One region of the Paraburkholderia sp. WS6 genome, then DNA from elsewhere that is predicted to be linked to it. Evidence: predicted binding sites of a transcription regulator. Region 1 holds the regulator's gene; each other region holds the start of a gene.
The links. The regulator HrcA, encoded in region 1, represses chaperone genes, less so after heat shock. The targets are predictions, from matches to a motif close to TTAGCACTCNNNNNNNNNGAGTGCTAA.
Positions count from the first base shown of each region.

Region 2: a site for HrcA is predicted at 3,869-3,895, ahead of rpoH (RNA polymerase sigma factor RpoH). Genes of this name have one in related genera too.
Region 3: a site for HrcA is predicted at 1,854-1,880, ahead of groES (co-chaperone GroES). Genes of this name have one in related genera too.
Region 4: a site for HrcA is predicted at 3,163-3,189, ahead of M0D64_RS13985 (co-chaperone GroES). Genes of this name have one in related genera too.

Region 1 covers NZ_JALQCK010000040.1:10,012-15,534, reverse strand. Annotated here, with positions in the region: gene hemH (ferrochelatase) at 1-90, opposite strand, end outside; gene hrcA (heat-inducible transcriptional repressor HrcA) at 266-1,285, opposite strand; gene M0D64_RS34330 (NAD kinase) at 1,499-2,401, shown strand; gene recN (DNA repair protein RecN) at 2,498-4,168, shown strand; gene glnE (bifunctional [glutamate--ammonia ligase]-adenylyl-L-tyrosine phosphorylase/[glutamate--ammonia-ligase] adenylyltransferase) at 4,198-5,523, opposite strand, start outside.
Region 2 covers NZ_JALQCK010000016.1:131,428-136,950, forward strand. Annotated here, with positions in the region: gene cydB (cytochrome d ubiquinol oxidase subunit II) at 1-642, opposite strand, end outside; gene M0D64_RS20425 (cytochrome ubiquinol oxidase subunit I) at 677-2,272, opposite strand; gene cydP (cytochrome oxidase putative small subunit CydP) at 2,262-2,522, opposite strand; gene rpoH (RNA polymerase sigma factor RpoH) at 2,871-3,806, opposite strand; gene M0D64_RS20440 (acyloxyacyl hydrolase) at 4,170-4,733, shown strand; gene M0D64_RS20445 (nuclear transport factor 2 family protein) at 4,777-5,160, shown strand; partial or broken gene M0D64_RS20450 (2-isopropylmalate synthase) at 5,413-5,523, opposite strand, start outside.
Region 3 covers NZ_JALQCK010000067.1:542-6,064, forward strand. Annotated here, with positions in the region: gene M0D64_RS42155 (hypothetical protein) at 34-396, shown strand; gene M0D64_RS42160 (hypothetical protein) at 402-821, opposite strand; gene M0D64_RS42165 (hypothetical protein) at 1,182-1,385, shown strand; gene groES (co-chaperone GroES) at 1,953-2,243, shown strand; gene groL (chaperonin GroEL) at 2,298-3,938, shown strand; gene M0D64_RS42180 (hydroxymethylpyrimidine/phosphomethylpyrimidine kinase) at 4,202-5,062, opposite strand; gene M0D64_RS42185 (rubredoxin) at 5,361-5,523, shown strand, end outside.
Region 4 covers NZ_JALQCK010000009.1:228,744-234,266, forward strand. Annotated here, with positions in the region: gene M0D64_RS13965 (LLM class flavin-dependent oxidoreductase) at 1-176, shown strand, start outside; gene M0D64_RS13970 (TauD/TfdA family dioxygenase) at 208-1,155, shown strand; gene M0D64_RS13975 (DUF3088 domain-containing protein) at 1,303-1,647, opposite strand; gene M0D64_RS13980 (acyl-CoA dehydrogenase family protein) at 1,703-2,920, opposite strand; gene M0D64_RS13985 (co-chaperone GroES) at 3,213-3,503, shown strand; gene groL (chaperonin GroEL) at 3,522-5,162, shown strand.

The DNA.
Region 1 (5,523 bases):
CGGCGCGTCGGGCGTGCCGAGATTGATCAGCAACACGGCCACACGATGTGACGTGGCGTTCTGCGATGGCCGCTCGAGGTCGAAGCGCATAGGCAGCAGGGATAACCGCTTTGGGCGGAGAGTCGGTTCAGGTGGAATTCATTATAGCGGCGCGGTCCATTGCGAGGTCCGCCAGGGACCCCTGGCCATTCGGCCAATTGGCAAGCCGCGCGCTGTCGCGCATCATTTGCAGCATGAGGTGTGCGGCAGCCACGGTGACCGCAGGTTACTGTTGACTAAGCGTCAGCGAAAGCAACCGCGCGGTGATGTCCACGATTGGGATCACGCGGTTGTAGGCCATGCGGGTCGGCCCGATCACGCCAAGCGTGCCGACAATCTTGCCGTTCACCTCATAAGGCGCGGTGACGACGCTCATTTCCTCGATCGGCACGAGATTCGACTCGCCGCCAATGAAAATCTGCACGCCCGCGGCGTGACTCGACACGTCGAGCAACTGAAGGAGACTGGTCTTTTGGTCGAACACATCGAACAGCTTGCGCAGGCGCGCCATGTCCGACGAAAGGTCGGCGACTTCGAGCAGGTTGCGCTCGCCGGAAATCAACACGTGTTCGCCGGTGTCGGTTTCATCCGTGCTGGCCGTGACCGCGGCGTGCATCAGCGTGGTCATGTCGCCGCGCAATTCGTCGATTTCTTCGCGCAGGCGGCGGCGCACGTCGTCGAACGAGAGGCCCGCGAAGTGCGCATTGATGTAATTGGAGGCTTCCACCAGTTGCGACGGCGAAAAGTCGCGCTGGGTGGCCATAATGCGGTTCTGCACGTCGCCCTCGGGCGTCACGATGATCAGCAGGATGCGCTTGTCCGACAGGCGCATGAATTCGATCTGCTTGAACACGTGGCTGCGGCGCGGCGTGAGCACCACACCGGCGAACTGCGACAGATTGGACAGCACGCTGGCCGCCGCGGCGACGACTTTCTGCGGCTCGCCCGCCTGCAGCGTAGTCTTGACGATACGCATCACCGCTTCTTCGTCCGCGGCGGATTCCACCGTCAGCATGGTATCGACGAACAGCCGGTAACCGCGCGGCGTCGGAATCCGGCCCGCCGACGTATGTGGACTGATTACGAGCCCCAGGTCCTCGAGATCGGACATCACGTTGCGGATCGTGGCCGGGCTCAGTTCGAGGCCGGAATAGCGTGACAACGTGCGCGAGCCGACCGGCTGACCTTCGGCGATGTAGCGCTCGATCAGCGTTTTGAGGAGGGTTTGTGCGCGGGGATCTAGCATGACGGAAAATTTTAGCTCAATGACGCGGCTACAGCGAGCGCTAACGGCGCCAACCCCTGACTATCGCGCCGCCGGTTGGCGGGGCGGGGCATGTCATCAAGGTTTCACCATTCTAACGATAATCGCCCAATGCGCCGGCAGCGCGCTTGCGCAGGCTCGCTACCGGGTCTGTCTGCGGTTCTTTTCAGGCCCTACCTATGGTGTAATGCCGGCATGCAAGTGACCAGCCAGTTCAAGACCGTCGCGCTCGTCGGGCGCAACAATACGCCGGGCATCGGCGAGCCGCTGACCGAGCTCGCCTCGTGCATCGCGAGGCGCGGCTTCGAGGTCGTATTCGAAGCCGACACCGCCGCCGAAATTGGCGTAACCGACTATCCGGCGCTGCGTCCCGCCGAGATCGGCGCGCGCGCCGACGTTGCCGTGGTGCTAGGCGGCGACGGCACGATGCTAGGCATTGGGCGCCAGCTCGCGCCCTACCGCACGCCGCTGATCGGCATCAACCACGGCCGGCTCGGCTTCATTACCGACATTCCGATCTCCGACATGCGCGAGATCGTGCCGCAAATGCTCTCAGGCAACTTCGAGCGCGAAGAGCGCATGCTGCTCGAAGCGCGCATCATGCGCGACGGCGCCCCGATCTATCACGCACTTGCCTTCAACGACGTGGTGGTCAACCGCAGCGGTTTCTCGGGGATGGCGGAACTGCATGTCTCGGTGGACGGGCGCTTCATGTACAACCAGCGCTCGGACGGCCTGATCGTCGCCACGCCAACGGGTTCGACCGCCTACGCGCTGTCCTCGCAGGGGCCGATCCTGCATCCGCAATTACAAGGCATCGTGCTGGTGCCGATTGCGCCGCATGCGTTGTCGAACCGGCCAATCGTGCTGCCGGACGACTCGAAGGTGAGCATCCAGATCGTCTCGGGCCGCGAAGTGAACGTCAATTTCGACATGCAGTCGTTCACTTCACTGGAATTGGGCGACACGATCGAAGTGCGCCGCTCGCGCCATACGGTGCCGATGCTGCATCCGGTCGGCTACAGCCATTTCGCGACGCTGCGCAAGAAGCTGCACTGGAACGAATACCCGTCGCACGAAGAAGATACCAAGCCCTGAACGGCCCGAAACGCCGGAAAGCCGGAATGCCGGGCCGCCGGAACACGAACGCCGCCGCTGCCGAACCCTGAATCTCAAGCTCACCAGACGACCTCCATGCTTCGCCACCTCTCGATACGCGACTTCGTCATCGTCGCCGCGCTCGACCTCGAATTCGACAGCGGCTTTACCGTTTTCTCAGGCGAAACAGGCGCCGGCAAGTCGATCCTGATCGACGCACTGGCCCTTGCGCTCGGTGCCCGCGCCGATGCGAACGTGGTGCGCACCGGCGAGAGCCGTGCCGACATCACCGCGGAATTCGAGACGCATGCGCAAGTCGAGCAATGGCTCGACGAGCAGGCGCTCGGCACGACCGCCGACGACGGCCATCACGGCGGCACCGTCATGCTGCGTCGCGTGGTGGACGCGAACGGCCGCTCGCGCGCGTTCATCAACGGCACGGCGGCGACGCTCGCGCAGTTGCGCGAAGTCGGCGAGATGCTGGTGGATATTCACGGGCAGCATGCGCATCAGTTGCTGATGCGTCCGGACGCGCAGCGCGAGCTGTTCGACACCCATGCCGGCCTCACGGAAACCGCTGCAACCGTCACGCGTACATGGCGGTCGTGGCGCGAAAAGATTCAGGCTGTCGAGCACGCGAAAACGCGCGATCGCGAGCTGCAACTGGAGCGCGAGCGGCTCGCCTGGCAGCTCACCGAGCTGGACAAACTTTCGCCGCAACCAGGCGAGTGGGAAGAGGTCAACGCCGAACACCGGCGCCTGTCGCACTCGGCCAATCTGATCGACGGCGTGCAAGGGGCGCTCGGCGCGCTGTCCGAATCTGATGAGGCGATGATCACGCATCTCGCCTCGATCGTGTCGAAAGTGCGCGACCTCGCCGAGATCGACCCGGCGCTGAACGATGTGCTGGCGGCGCTGGAACCGGCGGAAATCCAGTTGCAGGAAGCCGCCTATTCGCTCAGCCACTACGCGCAGAAGCTCGAACTGGATCCAGACCGGCTCGCCCAGGTCGAAAAGCGTCTCGACGCGCTGCACTCGGCCGCACGCAAATTCCGCCTGCAACCCGAGACGCTGCCGGAAGAACACGAAGCGCGTCGCGCGCAACTTGCCGCGCTCGACGCCGCCGCCGATCTCGACAGCCTCCACGCGGCCGAAGCCAAAGCCAAAGAAGCCTTCCTCGCAGAAGCGAAAAAACTGTCGAAGGCGCGCGCCAAGGCCGGCAAGGCCTTGGGCGCAGCAGTGACCACTGGCATGCAGGAACTGTCGATGAAAGGCGGCAGCTTCGAGGTGGCGCTGGTCCCGTTGCCGGAAGGTGGCGCGCACGGGCTCGAACAGGTCGAATTCCGCGTCGCCGGTCACGCCGGCGTGCCGCTGCGGCCGCTCGCGAAAGTCGCCTCAGGCGGGGAACTGGCGCGGATCAGTCTCGCTCTGGCGGTCATTGCGAGCGCCGCGAGCCCGACACCAACCCTGATCTTCGACGAAGTGGATACGGGAATCGGCGGCGGCGTCGCCGAAGTGGTTGGGCGGTTGCTGCATCAACTGGGGCAAGCGCGTCAGGTGCTGTGCGTCACGCACTTGCCGCAAGTCGCCGCGCGCGGCGACCATCATTTCCAGGTGGCGAAGTCGGGCAACGGCAAGGGCGGCACGGTCAGCAGCGTGACCTCGCTCGACCGCGCGAGCCGCGTCGAAGAAGTCGCTCGGATGCTCGGCGGACTGGAGATCACCGCCACCACCCGCAAGCACGCGAAGGAAATGCTGGCGGCTTAGGAACGCGGGCCGGAAATCATTGCGAAGCTTCAGCCAAACACCCGCTCCCACAGCCTCAGCACCGCTTCGCGCTCAGTCACTACCAGCGCCGGATCGACCCGCGCCTTCTCCATCCCGTCCAGCCGCAGTTGGTGCTGCAACTTCCGGTAGGTCCGATAGGCCGCCCCGACCGTCTCCGCTTCCGCCTCGCTCATCAGGCCGAAGCGCGACACCTCACGCAGCAGCGCGATATTGCCGGTATTGCGGATCAGTTCGGGATCGCTCGCCGCATGCAGCAGCACCCAGTACTGCACGGTAAATTCGATATCGACCATGCCGCCGCGATCGTGCTTCAGGTCGAACAGCGCCGTATGGTTCGGATGCCCCGCCTCCACGCGCTCGCGCATCTCGACGATTTCCTTCGCGAGCGGTTCGGCCTCGCGCGGCGTGGTCAGCACCTGTTCGCGAATCTGCTCGAATTTCGCGCCGATTTCGGCGTCGCCCGCGCAGTAGCGCGCGCGGCTCAATGCCTGATGCTCCCACACCCACGCCGTGTTGGCGGCATCGCCTTCACGCAGTTGATAACGGCGGAACGCGTCCAGATCGGTGACGAGCAGGCCCGACTCGCCGTTTGGCCGTAGCCGCAAGTCGACATCGAACAAGGTGCCAGCGCCGGTCGCCGTCGTTAGCCAGGTGATGAGGCGGCGGGTGTAGGTGGCATAGACGTCGGCGGCAGCATCGTCCGGATCGTCGTAGAGGAAGATGACGTCGAGGTCGGATGCGTAGCCGAGCTCCTTGCCGCCCAGCTTGCCGTACGCGATCACCGCAAACTTCGGCACCTCGCGATGGCGTTTGGCCAATTGGTTCCAGACAGCTTCGAGCGTGACGTCGAGCACGACGTCGGCAAGCTCTGACAGGCGGTCGCTCACATGCTCGACGCTCAGCCTGCCGGCCAGATCGATCAGCAGGATGCGGAACACCTCGGCCTGGTGCGCGTGGCGCAGCAGGTCCATCTGTTGCTCGATGCCATCCGCCGCGGCCAGACGCAAGCGCAGCGTGCGCTTGAATTCAGGCCAGTCGAACGGACTGTCCATCGCCTCGTCGTCGAGGAGTTCGTCGAGCAATTGCGGGTGGCGGATCAGATAGCCGGCGGCCCAGCGCGAACCACCCAGCACCGACAGCACCCGATGCAGCGCCTGTGGATATTCCGTCAACAGCGCGAGGTACGCGCCGCGCCGGCTCACGGCTTCGAGCAGGTCGAAGAAACGCGCCACCGTATCGCCGCGCCGTTCGAGCGGCTCCAGGGTACGCGCGGCTTCCAGCGCACGCTGCGCGACGATATCGAAGCGCTGGCGGCTACGCTCGGCGAGCCCCGC
Region 2 (5,523 bases), on a different contig from region 1:
GAACAGCACCACGGCGGCGAGCGAAGCGATCCGCAGCGCCAGTGACGCACGCTCGGCGACGACGTCGTCTGCCTTCATCTTCACGAAGGCTGCGCCGTGAGCAGCCAGCATCGACACGCTAACGAGCCCGCATAGCACGGCGAACGGGTTGAGCAGGGCGAAGAAACTGCCGTGATACGTGACGCGCAGATCGGTGTCGAACGAGAACGGCACGCCTTGCAGCAGGTTGCCGAACGCCACGCCGAACACCAGCGCCGGGACGAAGCCGCCGACAAACAACGCCCAATCCCATGCGCTGCGCCAGCGCGGGTCTTCACGTTTGCTGCGGTAGTCGAAGCCGACCGGCCGGAAAAACAGCGAGAACAGCACCAGCAGCATCGCGAAGTAGAAGCCGGAGAACGACGCGGCGTAAACCAGCGGCCACGCGGCGAACATCGCGCCGCCCGCTGTGATGAGCCACACCTGATTGCCTTCCCACGTCGCGCCGACCGTGTTGACGACAATGCGTCGCTCGGCGTCGGTCTTCGCGATGAACGGCAGCAGAATCGCCGCGCCCATGTCGAAGCCGTCGGTGAGCGCGAAGCCGATCAGCAGCACGCCGATCAACACCCACCAGATCAGTTTGAGGGTTGCGTAATCCATGATGATCTTTCCCTTGGAACAGAGTGGCGGCGAATCATGCGGCCGTGTTGGTCGGCAGCGACTGATTCAGCGGCTGTTGTTGTTCGTGGTGATAGCGCCCCGTGTGCAGCGACGAAGGCCCGAGTCGCGCGTACTTGAACATCAGCATGATTTCGATGATGAACAGCACCGTGTAGAACACGACGAAGCCGGCAATGCTCAGGTACAGATCGCCCGGCGTTAGGCTCGAGGCGGACAATGCGGTCGGCAGAATACCGGCGATGGTCCACGGTTGACGGCCCACTTCAGCAACGATCCAACCGAATTCAGCAGCGAGCCACGGCAACGGAATTGCCCATACTGCCCAGCGCAGGAACCAGCGGCGTTTCTCCAGCAGCAGGGAGCGCTGCGCGCAAAACCAGAACGCTAGTACGAAGGTCGCAAGGAACAGGATGCCGAGGCCGACCATCAGGCGGAACGAGAAGAACACGGGCGCCACCGGCGGAATTGTCTTCTTGGCGGCCTGCACGATCTGATCCGGCGTGGCGTCGGTGACGTTCGGGGTGAACTGCTTGAGCATCAGGCCGTAGCCAAGGTCCTCCTTGTGCGCGTCGAAGGCGGCTTTGACTTCGTCCGTGGCGTCGCCCTGTTTGAGCCTTTGCAGCGCGGCATAGGCGAGCATCCCGTTCTTGATGCGCACTTCGTTCTGCGCCATCAATTCCTTTAGGCCGACCACCGGTTCGTCGATCGAGCGCGTGGCGATGAGGCCGAGCGCATACGGAATGCGGATCGCATAGTCGGTGCGTTCTTCCTTCTGATTCGGAATGCCGATGATCGTGAAGGGCGCGGGTGCGGGCGCCGTTTCCCATTCGGATTCGATGGCGGCCAGCTTGACCTGCTGAACTTCGCCGGTGCGATAGCCGGATTCGTCGCCGAGCACGATCACGCACAGTGTCGAGGCCAGACCGAAGCCGGCGGCAATAGCGAACGAGCGCAAGGCGAACTCGGTGTCGCGGCGCTTCAGCAGATACCACGACGACACACCGAGCACGAACATCGAAGCGGTCACGTAACCGGCCGATACGGTGTGCACGAACTTCACCTGCGCGACCGGATTGAACAGCACCGAGAAGATGCTGTCGAGTTCCATGCGCATGGTCTGGTAGTTGAAGGTGGCGCCGACCGGATTGTTCATCCAGCCGTTGGCCACCAGAATCCACAGCGCCGACAGGTTCGAGCCTAGCGCGACGAGGAACGTGACGCCCACGTGCTGCACTTTCGAGAGCCGCTTCCATCCGAAGAAGAACAGGCCGACGAAGGTCGACTCGAGGAAGAACGCCATCAACCCTTCAACGGCCAGCGGCACGCCGAAAATGTCGCCGACATAGTGCGAGTAGTACGACCAGTTGGTGCCGAACTGGAATTCCAGCGTGAGGCCGGTGGTGACGCCCATCGCAAAGTTGATGCCGAACAGCTTGCCCCAGAACTGGGTCATGTCCTTGTAGATCTGCTTGCCGGTCATCACATAGACGGATTCCATGATGACCAGCAACCAGGACAGACCGAGCGTGAGCGGCACGAACAGAAAGTGATAAAGCGCCGTGATGGCGAACTGGAGGCGCGACAGTTCTACGACTTCGCTAACGGGCATGTTGACCACCTTGGGACGGATGCGAGGCAGGCACGGACAGCAGCGCCTGCGCGACTTGTTCAGGCGGCAGCGACATATGCTCCGCCTGCGGATGATTGAAAAATGCGTACTTGAGCGCCATCAGCAGTACGAATTTGATGGCGAGGACGATGGCGATATCCCGCGCCAGCGTCGGACCGCGTACCCAGGCGGCGAGCCGTTTGCGCAGGCTCGAGCGAGGGTTGTTATTGCGATTCAGGGCTATGGTCATGATCGGTAGAAGGCAACTTCACACCGGTTTAACCGGCTGGATCCAGGCCGTTTCAGGGGCTTGGCAAGTTCATCCCGATTCTAGGAGCAATGACCTAGTGCGCGTAAGTTCGGCACTGCGGCATTGGGTCGCGAACGTCACGCCGTCTGAACAGTATTGCTATGGGGTTTGTGATACGTCAAGAAACACGTGTTTGGTGGGCATGTTCTTGAGTGAGTGCGCGTGCGTCTTCGATTGAGCGCAGGCATTGTCGAGTGGGCACAAAAAAGCCCTGCCTTCTTGCGAGGGCAGGGCTCTGCAGCTAAACAGCGCGCGCCGGACGAGCCGGCACGACTCAAGCTTTAAGTGTTATGCATATTCACTCAACGCGCCGCGCATTTTCTTCATTGCGCTCGCCTCGATCTGGCGAATGCGTTCGGCCGACACGCCGAATTCGTCGGCCAGTTCGTGCAGCGTCGAGCCGCCTGAACCGTCGTCTTCCACCTTCAGCCAGCGTGCCTCGATGATGCGGCGGCTGCGGGCGTCCAGCGCGTCCAACGCGCTCGCGATACCGTCGCTATGCAGCTTGTCGCGCTGACGCGAAGCCAGCACCGCAGTCGGCTCGCTATGCGAGTCGGCGAGGTAGGCGATCGGCGCGTACGACTCTTCGCCGTCTTCGACCTGGCCTTCCAGCGCGATATCGCCGCCGGACAAGCGCGTTTCCATCTCGGCCACTTCTTCACGCTTCACGTTCAGCTCTTTGGCAAGACCTTCGATCTCGTCCGGCGTGAATGCGCCCAGGCCCTGCTTGTGGCTGCGCAGGTTGAAGAACAGCTTGCGCTGCGCTTTGGTGGTGGCGACCTTCACCATCCGCCAATTGCGCAGAATATATTCGTGGATCTCAGCCTTGATCCAGTGCATGGCGTACGACACGAGGCGTACGTTTTGCTCGGGGTCAAAGCGCTTCACGGCCTTCATCAGGCCGATATTGCCTTCCTGGATCAGGTCGGCATGCGGCAGTCCATAACCAAGGTAATTGCGCGCGATCGATACGACCAGCCGCAGGTGCGACAGGACGAGACGGCGCGCGGACCCGAGGTTGTCCTGCTCGCGAAATTCGGTGGCGAACTGGCGTTCTTCCGCCGGCGTCAGCATCGGAATCCGATTTACGGCCTGGATGTAGGCGTCGATATTGCCCAGTTGACCGGGCAGCAGCGAGGAATGCGAGAGCGCCAGTGCACCTGCCGAAGCGGCCTTAGCCGATGACGGGCTCAAAGTACTCGGAAGGGTCATTGCATGGCTCACGTAGGAAACTCCTTTGGAATCAGACAAAAGCGTATTCAGGTAAACGACTCCAGCGTTGGATGTTAGCACTCTGATTTGCCGAGTGCTAATACTTAGAGGCTGTAGGGACATCCAAGTTCCGCAAATTCCTATTGAAATTTAGATTTTGATAGTAATGGTATACCTTTATGGCCAGATGTGCGTGGGTCGCAGGATTTACCTAACAAAACGCCTTCATTCTTATAAATGACCGATATTTTTAAAAATAGAAGTGACTAATTGCGGAAATTTTGCTTTCTTCATACGATCCGCCGGATGTACATTGTCTTTAGAATAAACGGGACAGTGATCTACTGACCAACGTTCGACTAGCTCGGGTGTGCGATGAAGAACAAAAAAAATGCGTTGCGTGGTGTGGTTCTAAAAGGCGCTTCGGCGGCCATCCTGTTTGGCGCTTCGGGACTGGCGGCAGCCGACCAGTTCGGCGTGCAGATCGCCGGCGGCCTGGGAGATAACCACATTAAAAAGCTCGATCTCGGCCTGGTCTGGGATCCGAATCTGACGTGGTGGCAGATCGGCGATTGGCACTTTTCGCTGATCGGCGAAGCGCACGTGGCCTGGTGGCATACCGACGAAGGGAATGTGCACGAGAACATCGGCGAGATCGGTGTGACGCCGATCATTCGCTTCATCGACGGAGCGGGCGCGATTCGTCCTTACGTCGAAGCGGGCGCCGGTATCCGCCTTCTGACGAGTCCGAGAATCTCCACTGACCTCACGCTCTCGACCGCGTTCCAGTTCGCCCCCATGGCGGGTGTCGGCCTGCAATTCGGCAGTCACCAGCAGTACGAGGCGGGCTATCGCTTCCAGCATATTTCCAATGGCGGTATCAAAGAGCCGAATCCTGGTATAAATTTCCACCAGCTATATTTGCAATATAACTTCTGACGACCGTGGCCACGTTCGGCTCACCGGTGCAAGGGGCTGAGCAATGGCGGCAAAGATAATCGAAGCGATTCGCGGGCTCGAGCGAGAACGCTTCCGTGCGATGGTCGACGGCGACGGGCAGTCGCTCGATGCGCTGCTCGCGGACAACGTGAGCTATGTCCATACGAACGGCAAGCGTGAAACGAAGCGACAGTTCATCGACGGTATTACCGCCGGGCGCCGCCGCTATCGGCAGATCGAGGTGCAGTCGCAAGAAGTGCTGCCGGTGGGGCGCGAGACCTGCGTCGTCACCGGGCGCGCACTGATCGAAATGGAAGCGAACAACGGCGCGCTGCTGTTTCCGATCGCGTACACGGCGATTCACACACAGGAAGATGGGCAATGGCGCCTGATCGCCTGGCAGGCGACGCGTTGCGCGATCGAGTGAGCCTTGTGAGCCCACTTCGTTTCGCTGGTCGCAGTTGGTGAGCGCCTTGTGAGCGCTCGAACGGCACGAGCAGGCGGGTCGCACCGCCCATGCTGAATTCGCCGCCTGGTGGGTTCGGCCGGGCGGGTTTTGATGCAGTTACCCCGCCACGAACGCGGTCTAAACCGCGAGGGGCGGCTCCGCTTCGCCTCAAGTCACTTAGGCAGCGACGCGCTGCAGATCTTCATCGCTCCACACCGGCCGCTCTGCAGCATCGCCCGCATACGGATGCCGCGGATGCACCGGAATCTGATTGCAGCGCTCGACCACGCGCCGCACCGCACCAATATCCGAAAAGTCGAGGCCTGGGTCGACGCCCTGCGC
Region 3 (5,523 bases), on a different contig from region 1:
TCGCATAGTCGCTTATGCGAGGACGACGTTACCTTGACCAATCCGCTTAACCTTGACTTTCGCGCTCGCGCCGAGTTGCTTACGTACCTGGTCGCATCTCACTTTGTCGCCCGGCAGCTGACGGGGGAATGGCTGTCGTCTGATCACGTTGTGGAATCGACGAAAATCTGGCTGGATGCAAACGGCGGGGGTGCCGATATCCTGCAGCGTGTGATGCTTGCGAGTCGGGCCCGCGAGATCGCCGAACAGATGGAGCTGATATCGCCGCTTACTTTCGATCCCGGACAGGTCACTTCGATGTTCTGCGAGAATCTGCGGCTCGATTTTCGTTCGCCGATCGCAAGGGACATCTACCAGCACTGCCTGACCCACCTCCTTCATACCCGATGGTATTGACGTGATTACGTCCCGCGTGAACGAACTCGCCGCCTGATTTCCTTCGTAGCACCGGGGGTTCTGTCGCGTGCGTAAGGCAGCTTCATTGCCCGCTTCGGCTCTTTTGCACAATCGGCTTCCTCTGCGATCTGCTCAAGCGATGCGGCATGAACCGGATAATGCAAACGTAGCCAGGCGAGTACGTGACGATTGTGAGTCCAGCTACGGACGTAGCTGGCGGAGACCGCCAGATAGCGGAGATTGTCATTGTGTCCAGCGAACAGCATCTGGTTTTTCGTGTATAAGCCCATCAGTCGTTTTTCAATCCTCGCGAAGCTCCTCGCACGGCTGTTGTCGATTCGCTGCGACCGCGCGACGGTTGCTCTCATGCCCTCAGGTGTAGCCGCCAGAAGCGCATGGGCGAAATCTCCCGTCAGGTTAGCCACGGCAGACATCAGATTGGCGACGACTGACCGGCGCGCCGGCACCATCCGGTCAAGTGCGTGAATTGTCCTTATGGGTATACGTCGGCGCTTTTGCGATGACGTACGCGTACTGGTATGCCACGGCAGCATCGGCGTCGATCGTAGCCTCGCCCGGCCAGAGGGTCTCCCAATGCATCGCGGGCATCCATGAAGTGACGTTTCGGGTCGGCGACTATTATCGAGCGCAAGTGGGGTACGCTTGTGGGTATTCCCTTTCTCGACTTGGTCCCTTACTTTTTTTGGACTCGCCGATCCACTACAACACTATCACTTGTCGTTCAAGATGACGCCGTGGGGATTCTCCTGCTTTCGAGGAGGGGCATGAACGGGCGATGCTATCGCACCATTAAGGCAGAGGGTGTTCTCTATCAACTCCCCGACGCGACTTACCGCTACGACGGCGACGTCACGGCCAATGAGGTGCACGACAAGGTTCGTGAAGCGGTGAAAGCAACTCGCCTGAAAGGCGGAATTATCGTCACTGAATCTGCGGGGAGCGTTGTCAGCGGCTTGAAAAGGGCTTGAGTCGAGCACTCGTAAAAAGCCTCGAGCGACCCTGCGCGGTTTTTAGCTGGAACCTGCCTCAACTCAGTATCTTTATGCAGCTGCTATCGCATTGCTCGGTGACGACTTGATTGAGCACGTGAACTCGGGGTCACCGCACCGGACGCGCAGGGCCGGATCGTGTTCTTCGATCTGCCTGAAGGAGACCAGCGATTGCGACCCTGGTGGGGTTTTCCCTAAATTTGGCGTGAGTCACTAGGACTTGCGAACAGATGTCGTCAGAGAGGGCCGTGCAGTTGCACTGCGCGCGCGACGCTGTGAAACAGCTGGCGGAACAATAAGTCATTGTTTTAAAAAGATATTTTATGTCGTCGTGGCGACCGCGCGCGGCTAAGAGTTCAGACTTAAGCGAACAAAGTTCAAAGTTAAGCGAATCTCGACAGTCAAAGCGACATCCCTTCTTGAATTTGTCACCACCCGTCCATATAATTAGCACTCGCTGCACGAGAGTGCTAACAACATCGCCGGTTGGCTCTGCCAGCCGGGTTTTCTCAGCGTTCTTCAGTCTCAATCAAGAGAGGAGTATGTATGAACCTTCGTCCTTTGCATGATCGCGTGATCGTCAAACGTCTGGATCAAGAAACCAAGACCGCGTCGGGCATCGTGATCCCCGAAGCCGCAGCAGAAAAGCCGGATCAAGGCGAAATTCTGGCAGTCGGCCCGGGCAAGCGTGACGACAAAGGCGCACAAATCGCCCTCGACGTGAAGGTCGGTGACCGCGTCCTGTTCGGCAAGTACGCAGGCCAGACCGTCAAGGTCGACGGCAACGAACTGCTCGTGATGCGCGAAGAAGACATCATGGCCGTGGTGCAAAAGTAAGCGCCAGTCGCTACTTTTCCCGGTCATATCCCAAAGAATTCAAGGAGTTAGAAGATGGCAGCTAAAGACGTCGTATTCGGTGATTCCGCCCGTGCCAAGATGGTTGAAGGCGTGAACATCCTCGCGAACGCTGTGAAGGTCACGCTGGGCCCGAAGGGTCGCAACGTTGTCCTGGAACGCAGCTTCGGCGGCCCGACGGTCACGAAGGATGGTGTTTCGGTCGCGAAAGAGATCGAACTGAAAGACAAGCTCCAGAACATGGGCGCACAAATGGTCAAGGAAGTCGCTTCCAAGACCAGCGACAACGCAGGTGACGGCACCACGACCGCAACGGTTCTGGCTCAGTCGATCGTCCGCGAAGGCATGAAGTACGTTGCATCGGGCATGAACCCGATGGACCTGAAGCGCGGTATCGACAAGGCTGTGACCGCAGCGATCGAAGAACTGCGCAAGATCAGCAAGCCGTGCACGACCAACAAGGAAATCGCTCAAGTTGGCGCGATTTCGGCAAACAGCGACTCGTCGATCGGTGACCGCATCGCTGAAGCGATGGACAAGGTCGGCAAGGAAGGCGTGATCACGGTTGAAGACGGCAAGTCGCTGCAAGACGAGCTGGACGTGGTTGAAGGCATGCAATTCGACCGCGGCTACCTGTCGCCGTACTTCATCAACAACCCGGACAAGCAAGTTGCTGTGCTCGACAACCCGTTCGTGCTGCTGCACGACAAGAAGGTTTCGAACATTCGTGACCTCCTCCCGGTCCTGGAACAAGTCGCCAAGGCTGGCCGTCCGCTGCTGATCATCGCAGAAGACGTCGAAGGCGAAGCGCTGGCCACGCTGGTTGTGAACAACATCCGCGGCATCCTGAAGACCGTTGCTGTCAAGGCTCCGGGCTTCGGCGATCGTCGTAAGGCCATGCTGGAAGACATCGCGATCCTGACCGGCGGTCAAGTCATCGCTGAAGAAACCGGCTTGACGCTCGAAAAGGCAACGCTGGCTGAACTGGGTCAAGCGAAGCGTATCGAAGTGGGCAAGGAAAACACGACGATCATCGACGGCGCTGGCGAAGGTGCAACGATCGAAGCGCGCGTGAAGCAAGTGCGCACGCAAATCGAAGAAGCTACGTCGGACTACGACCGTGAAAAGCTGCAAGAACGCGTGGCCAAGCTGGCTGGCGGTGTTGCAGTGATCAAGGTCGGTGCTGCGACCGAAGTCGAAATGAAGGAAAAGAAGGCACGTGTCGAAGACGCACTGCACGCAACGCGCGCAGCTGTGGAAGAAGGCATCGTTGCTGGCGGCGGCGTCGCACTGATCCGTGCACGTACGGCAATCGCTGGCCTGAAGGGCGCTAACGCCGATCAGGACGCAGGTATCAAGATCGTGCTGCGCGCGATGGAAGAGCCGCTGCGCCAGATCGTCACGAACGGTGGCGAAGAAGCCAGCGTCGTGGTGGCAGCTGTTGCTGCTGGCACGGGCAACTACGGCTACAACGCAGCAACCGGCGAGTACGTCGACCTGGTTGACGCAGGTGTCGTGGACCCGACGAAGGTGACGCGCACGGCGCTGCAAAACGCAGCTTCGGTCGCTGGCCTGCTGTTGACCACCGACGCTGCTGTTTGCGAACTGCCGAAGGAAGATGCTCCGATGGGCGGCGGTATGCCCGGCGGCATGGGCGGCATGGGCATGGACATGTAATTTCCGATTGAGCCTCACTTGGCCTCGTTTGAGGCTCAGTTGGAAACACATGGGGAAGTGCGTCGCGAGGCGTACTTCCCAAAGCAAAAAACCCGCAGAAATGCGGGTTTTTTGTTTTTGGGCTAGCACTTAGGTCGTCCGGTATTACGAGTGCTCCGCGCACGCGGGATTCATCAGACAGTTAGGCTGGTCGGGCCGCGGCTGAAGTGGAAACGCCTGCCGGGCGTCTGCTGCTCGCGCAGCAGACGCTTCGAGTCGTCAAATTAATGCCGTGCTTCGCCCGGTGTCGCATCCTTGCCGGTTGCAGGCGGCGTGTCGTCGTCGCTGCTGCGGGCCCAGAAGAAGCGATCCGGCAGATACGCGCCCATTCCTGGCCGAAATGCGTTGCGCATCGCCTGATACAGATACTCCTGCGCCTCGCGTACGGCTTCAGCAGGGTCCTGGCCGTTGGCCAGCAAGGCGGCAATCGCGGCGCCGAGCGTGTCGGTAATGCCCATAATCCGATGAGCGCCGCGGTCCCACATATCCTGGCGCAGTTGGCCGTCTTCGCTGAACAGCGTATTGACGAGCCGGTGCGTGCCGGTTTCCGTCGACAGAATGTATTCGCAGCCTTGCGACAGCAGATGCGAGATCGCCGCGTCGAGGCTCGGCGCCTCGGCGTCGCCGTCCGGCTGGGCGAGAGCGAGCAGCGTGGTCGAATCGGCAACCAGCAAGGTGGTTTGCGGCGCCAGCAGGTCAGCGATCGCTTCGCGCAGTTCGTCGGCGGCGAGCACGTGTTCGTCGTCGAGCGTGAAATCGGGGGCGAGGATCAGCGGGATGTCGTCGTAATCGGCGACCACTTCGGCAATCGCGCTCACCACTTCAGCGCGCGTGCATGCGCCGACCTTGAACGCGGCGATCGGCATGTCTTCGAGCAGCATCCGAGCCTGGGTCGCGACCACTTCAGGGTCGAGTCCGGTGACTTCGTCGCAGCTTGCCGAGTCGCGCACGGTATAGCCCGTGAGCACGGAGACGCCATGGCAGCCCATGCTGGCAAGGGTCATCAGGTCGGCTTGCAGGCCTGAGCCGCCGGTGGGATCGGAAAGGCCGAAGGTGAGGACGATCGGAGGCGTATCGCTGGGCATGAAGATTTACAAAAAGGAGCTGTATTTAGGCGCAGAGGGTGCGCAATCGGCTCAATTATGCGGCCTAAACCGTTATGAAGGCGGTTTTTCGCAGTCTTCGGCGCATTGCCGCAAGCCAGCAGCACGTGAGCGGCAGCCAGGCGCGACCCTACGCGTAAGCGCCAACCAAACCGACGCAACCCTCTAGCCAAAGGCCGCCGCACACTACGATTGCACGTTTCTGTTTGCTAGGCATTGGGGCGGCAACACGGTACCATCATGGCTCCCGTTTCCACGGACTCTACGACGCGACACAAGAATGGAATATCAAAGCTGGATGTGCCTGATTTGCGGCTGGATTTACGACGAAGAAGCCGGCTTGCCGGACGAAGGCATTGCGCCGGGCACGCGCTGGGAGGACGTTCCCATTAACTGGACCTGCCCGGAATGCGGAGCGCGCAAGGAAGACTTCGAGATGGTCC
Region 4 (5,523 bases), on a different contig from region 1:
GGTTACCGGGCGGGTTGACGGAATTCGCCGAACTGGTGGTGCCGGAGTTGCAACGGCGCGGACTTTTCCGCACTGAATACGAGGGCCGCACGCTACGCGAGAATCTCGGGCTGCCGCGACCTGCAAACCGCTATACCGCCGAGACAAAACAGCTACCCGCCGTAGCGGGATATTGACGCAACACGTTCTCTTCGCCAGGAGCCTCGCATGAGCGCAGCCGCATTGCAGGAAGTACAGTCGATTCAGGTCAACCCGCTTTCAGCGCATATCGGCGCAGAAATCCACGGTGTCGATCTCACACAGAAACTGGATACACGTCAGATCGCGGACATTCGCGCGGCGCTTCTTAAGTGGCGCGTCGTGTTCTTTAGCGAGCAGTTCCTGACGCACGAACAGCACGTCGCTTTCTCGGCACAGTTTGGCGAGTTAACTTTGGGACATCCGGTGTTCGGCCATGTCGACGACCATCCGGAAATCTATTCGATCTCGAAGTACCGCAAGGCAACGCGTTTTGAGGGGCAAGCGCTGCAGCGCCCCTGGACCGGCTGGCACACGGATGTGACGGCCGCGGTCAATCCGCCCTGGGCGTCGATCCTGCGCGGCGTGACGATTCCGCCTTACGGCGGCGATACGCAGTGGACCAACCTGGTGGCCGCGTATCAGAAGCTTTCCGCGCCGTTGCGCACGTTCGTCGATGGCCTGCGCGGACTGCATCGCTTTACGCCGCCAGCCGGCGCAAGCGGAACGGAAGCATTCGTCAAAGCCGTCGAACAACGCATTCTCGTTACCGAGCATCCGCTCGTCAGAGTGCATCCGGAAACGGGCGAGCGGGCGCTCTATGTCAGCCCTAGCTTCCTGAAGTCGATCGTCGGCGTGACGCCGCGCGAAAGCCAGGTGCTGCTCGAACTTCTCTGGGAACACGTGACGCGGCCGGAGTTCACCGTTCGCTTCAAATGGGAGGCCGGCAGCGTAGCGTTCTGGGACAACCGCGCGACCGCTCACCTCGCCCCCACAGATATTTTCGATCTCGACTTCGACCGGCAGTTGTATCGCACGACGCTGGTGGGCGATGTGCCGGTTGGCCCGGACGGGGCGCAGTCGGTCGCGATCGAAGGCTCGCCGGTGAGCGCCGCGGCGGCAGTCGCGTTGAACTGAGGCTCGCGGTGACTTACTCAACTCTGGCTGCGCCCTCATCTGCGTCGACGGCGTGCAGCTGAGTTTCTTCGATTTCCGGCCTGACCTCAATTTATTAGGTGAGCGCGTACTGCCGTTACTGCGCCAAGCCGGCTTGCAGCCGCTGCGTCAATGCACCTTGGGGAAACCGTGACGCTGCGCAAGCAGGTCGAGGATCCGGCGCGTATCCGTTTCGAAGCGCTTCTCGCCCAGCGTCTGGGCATCTGCCGGCGCAGGCTGATCGTCGCCGAAAATCAACACCGGCAGACTCTGGTGCTCAGCATCGAGTGCCTCCACGACCGCGGCGCGGGGACGCGGGAACGGCAAGCGGCGAATGTCCAGGCGTGCGTTAAGCGCAGGGTCGCTCGCCAGCAATCCTTCGATAGGCGCGCCATCCGGACAGATAAAGCGCTCGTCGGGGTGGTTCGGATCGGTAAAGCCCGGTTCCAACAGCAATAGCAGATCTCGGCTCATGGCATTCAGTAGTGGGATGATGGGTAAATGGATCGCAGCGTTTTTTCCAGGAATTTCAGAAAACGCGCCCTTCAGTCAGATGCGTGGTCACGCCGTTCAACTCGTAATCGCCGATCACGCGTGCTTTATGCAGTAACGGGTTGTGGCTGAAGATCGTGCGCAGATTGCGCCAGTGACGGTCGAAATTGTGCGCTCGCCCTGTAGCCGATGCCCCGCCGATTTCAAACAAACGCTCGCCCGCATAGAGCGCCAGCTTGCTGACCACCAGTTGCGTTTTGGCGGTAGCCAAGGACCCTTCCAGCACGAGGTCTTCCGCATTGGCTGCGCCGCTGCGGATTGCATTTGCCGAGCGGTCCAGCGTGCGTGCGTTCTGCGCGACCAGCGCGTCGATCGACAGACTGTGCGCCGCGAGGTCGCCGACCACCTGCTGCACGAAACCGTCCTCGCGTGCCGAGGGTGCCGGGCTATGCAGCACTGGGCGCCCGTATTGCGTCACGTAGCGCCGCGCGTCCGCAAGAATGTTGCGCACGATACCTGCCGCGACCGTTACCAGATGCAATTGCCGCACCGCGCTGCCATGGCGGCCTGCGAGACTCGTATAGCCGCGTGTTGCGATTTCATGGGCAAATACCTGCACGTTGTCGAGCACGAGACTGCCGCTCGCCGTCATGCGCTGCCCCATCCCGTCCCAATCGTCGAGCACCTGCAGGCCCTCACGTGAGACCGGGATGACAATCGACACCTTCTCATCCTTCTCGTCCTGCACATTGATGCGCGCATAGTCGGAGAACGCCGTGCCGGTCGAACAGTATTTTTTGCCCGTTACGCGAAAGTGCTCACCGTCGCGCACCAGCTTGGTGACGATTTCACCGGGCCTGGATGTGCCAAGCTCCGTCGACGCGCCGCCGAAGATCGCCCCTTCCCGTACGCGCTCGATCTGCGTGTCGTTGAAGGCGGAGCGCGGTGACAGCACCAACTGTTCGGTCAGATCGAAATGAATCCGCAATGCATGCGCGACATTCGACTCTTCCGCAGCCAGCGTGGCGATCACATGGAACAGGTCCTCCAGCGAACCGCCGAGGCCGCCCCACTCGACCGGAAAACGGAGCACGCCGAGCCCCGATTCGCGAAACAACGCGAAGCGGTCGAACGGCAACTCGCGCCGCACCTCGCGTTGCGCGGCGTCTTCGCCGATCGCTTTAGCGAGCGCCGGCAACGCGCCGAGCGCCGCCTGAAGCCGCGCACGTGCTGTGCTTTCCTGAGAGACCTGCATGCCATCATTCCTTGTGTATAAGCGCGCGGATCAGGCTAGATCCGGCTGATTGTCTTGGGAGCGTGTATCGGCATCCCGATGGGACGTGCCGATTCGACGGATCAGTATAGGGACGCGGCCCACCTTGCAAAACCAGCGAATCAAGCTATGGATATGCGCGTTTCTGAAATGCCATTCGCCGATAAGGATCGATGAATCCGTTATTGGAGCGTCGCGCGGCATCTTTCTATACTCGATTCCGGTCAGCACTCACCAACGACGAGTGCCAAATTTCAATCGCGGAAGTCGAACCATGAGCCTACGTCCCTTGCATGACCGCTTGATCGTCAAGCGTCTCGACCAGGAAACCAAAACTGCTTCAGGCATCGTCATTCCCGAAAGCGCCGCCGAAAAGCCGGACCAGGGCGAAGTGATCGCCATTGGGCCGGGCAAGCGCGATAGTGACGGCAAACGCATCGAGCCTGACCTGAAAGTCGGCGAACGTGTGCTGTTCGGCAAGTACGCCGGCCAGTCGGTCAAAGTCGACGGCAACGAATTGCTCGTGCTGCGCGAAGAAGATGTCGTCGCAGTCGTCACGCAATAACGAACGGAGCATCAAACCATGGCAGCAAAAGAAATCATTTTTAGCGACGTCGCCCGCTCGAAACTGGTCGAAGGCGTCAACATTCTGGCCAACGCGGTCAAGGTCACGCTCGGTCCGAAGGGCCGCAACGTGGTGCTGGAACGCAGCTTCGGCTCGCCGGTGGTGACGAAAGACGGCGTCTCGGTCGCCAAGGAAATCGAATTGCCGGACCGCGTGCAGAACATCGGCGCGCAACTCGTGAAGGAAGTTGCCTCGCGCACCAGCGACGCCGCCGGCGACGGCACCACCACCGCGACTGTGCTCGCGCAAGCCATCGTGCGTGAAGGCCAGAAATACGTCGCGGCAGGCCTCAACCCGTTGGACCTGAAACGCGGCATCGACAAGGCCGTGATCGCCGCGATCGACGAACTGAAGAAGATCAGCAAGCCGACCACGACCAGCAAGGAAATCGCCCAGGTCGCAACGATCTCGGCCAACGGCGAAGAGTCGATCGGCCAGCGTATCGCCGAAGCGATCGACCGGGTCGGCAAGGAAGGCGTCATTACCGTCGAAGACGGCAAGTCGCTCGACGATGAACTCGACGTGGTGGAAGGCCTGCAGTTCGACCGTGGCTACCTGTCGCCCTATTTCATCAACGATCAGGACAAACAGGTTGCCGTGCTCGATAACCCGTTCGTGCTGCTGCACGACAAGAAGGTGTCGAACATCCGCGATCTGCTGCCGATTCTGGAACAGGTCGCCAAAGCCGGCCGCCCGCTGCTGATCATCGCGGAAGACGTGGAAGGCGAAGCGCTGGCTACGCTTGTGGTCAACAACATTCGCGGCATTCTGAAGACCGTCGCGGTCAAGGCGCCGGGCTTCGGCGACCGCCGCAAGGCCCTGCTTGAAGACATCGCGATTCTGACCGGCGGCCAGGTGATCGCCGAAGAAACCGGGCTGTCGCTCGAGAAAGCGACGCTTGCGGAACTCGGTCAAGCCAAGCGCATCGAGGTGGGCAAGGAGAACACCACGGTTATCGACGGCGCAGGCGACAGCAAGAACATCGAAGCGCGTGTGAAGCAGATCCGCACGCAGATCGAGGAAGCAAGCTCCGACTACGACCGGGAAAAACTGCAGGAACGTGTGGCGAAGCTGGCGGGCGGCGTGGCGGTCATCAAGGTGGGCGGCGCGACCGAGATCGAAGTCAAAGAAAAGAAAGACCGTGTCGACGACGCGCTGCACGCCACGCGCGCTGCGGTCGAAGAAGGTATCGTGCCGGGCGGCGGCGTCGCGTTGATCCGCGTGAAGCAGGCCATCAGCGGACTCAGAGGTGTGAACGCCGATCAGGATGCGGGCATCAAGATCGTGCTGCGCGCGCTCGAAGAACCGCTGCGCCAGATCGTGACGAACGCCGGTGAAGAAGCCAGCGTAGTGGTCGCCAAGGTGGCCGACGGTACGGGCAACTTCGGCTACAACGCACAGACCGGCCAATACGGCGACCTCGTGGAATCGGGCGTGCTCGATCCGACCAAGGTCACGCGTACGGCGCTGCAAAACGCGGCCTCGGTTACGGGTCTGCTGCTGACCACCGATGCCACCGTTCATGAAGCACCGAAGGATGCGCCGGCAGCCGGCCAGGCTGGCGGTCCGGGCGCAGGTGGGCCGGGACTGGATTTCTGATTCTGAGCGTCAACGCGCTAGCCGCACAAGCACGCCGGCATGCTTTCCACAGCATGCCGGCGTGCTGCAACAGGAGCAAACGTGTCAGCCGGATATAGCGCGGCACACACAACCGGTGCATAGCCGGTCAAATCCGCCACAACATCCATTTCTCCGTTTCAACGACGCTCGCGTCTGCATAAATGCGCGAATCAGATAACGGTATGAAAAATCCTTGGTTCTTTCCGGCGTCACACATGCCGAGAATAGGCAGTCCCGAATCGCGTCCTGTATTTCTCCTCCGGCAAGTCCTGGTGGCCTCATAGCAACGAAGTCACGCCGATCGGCCGGAGCGATATCAGGATCCAACCTGACTTCCGCC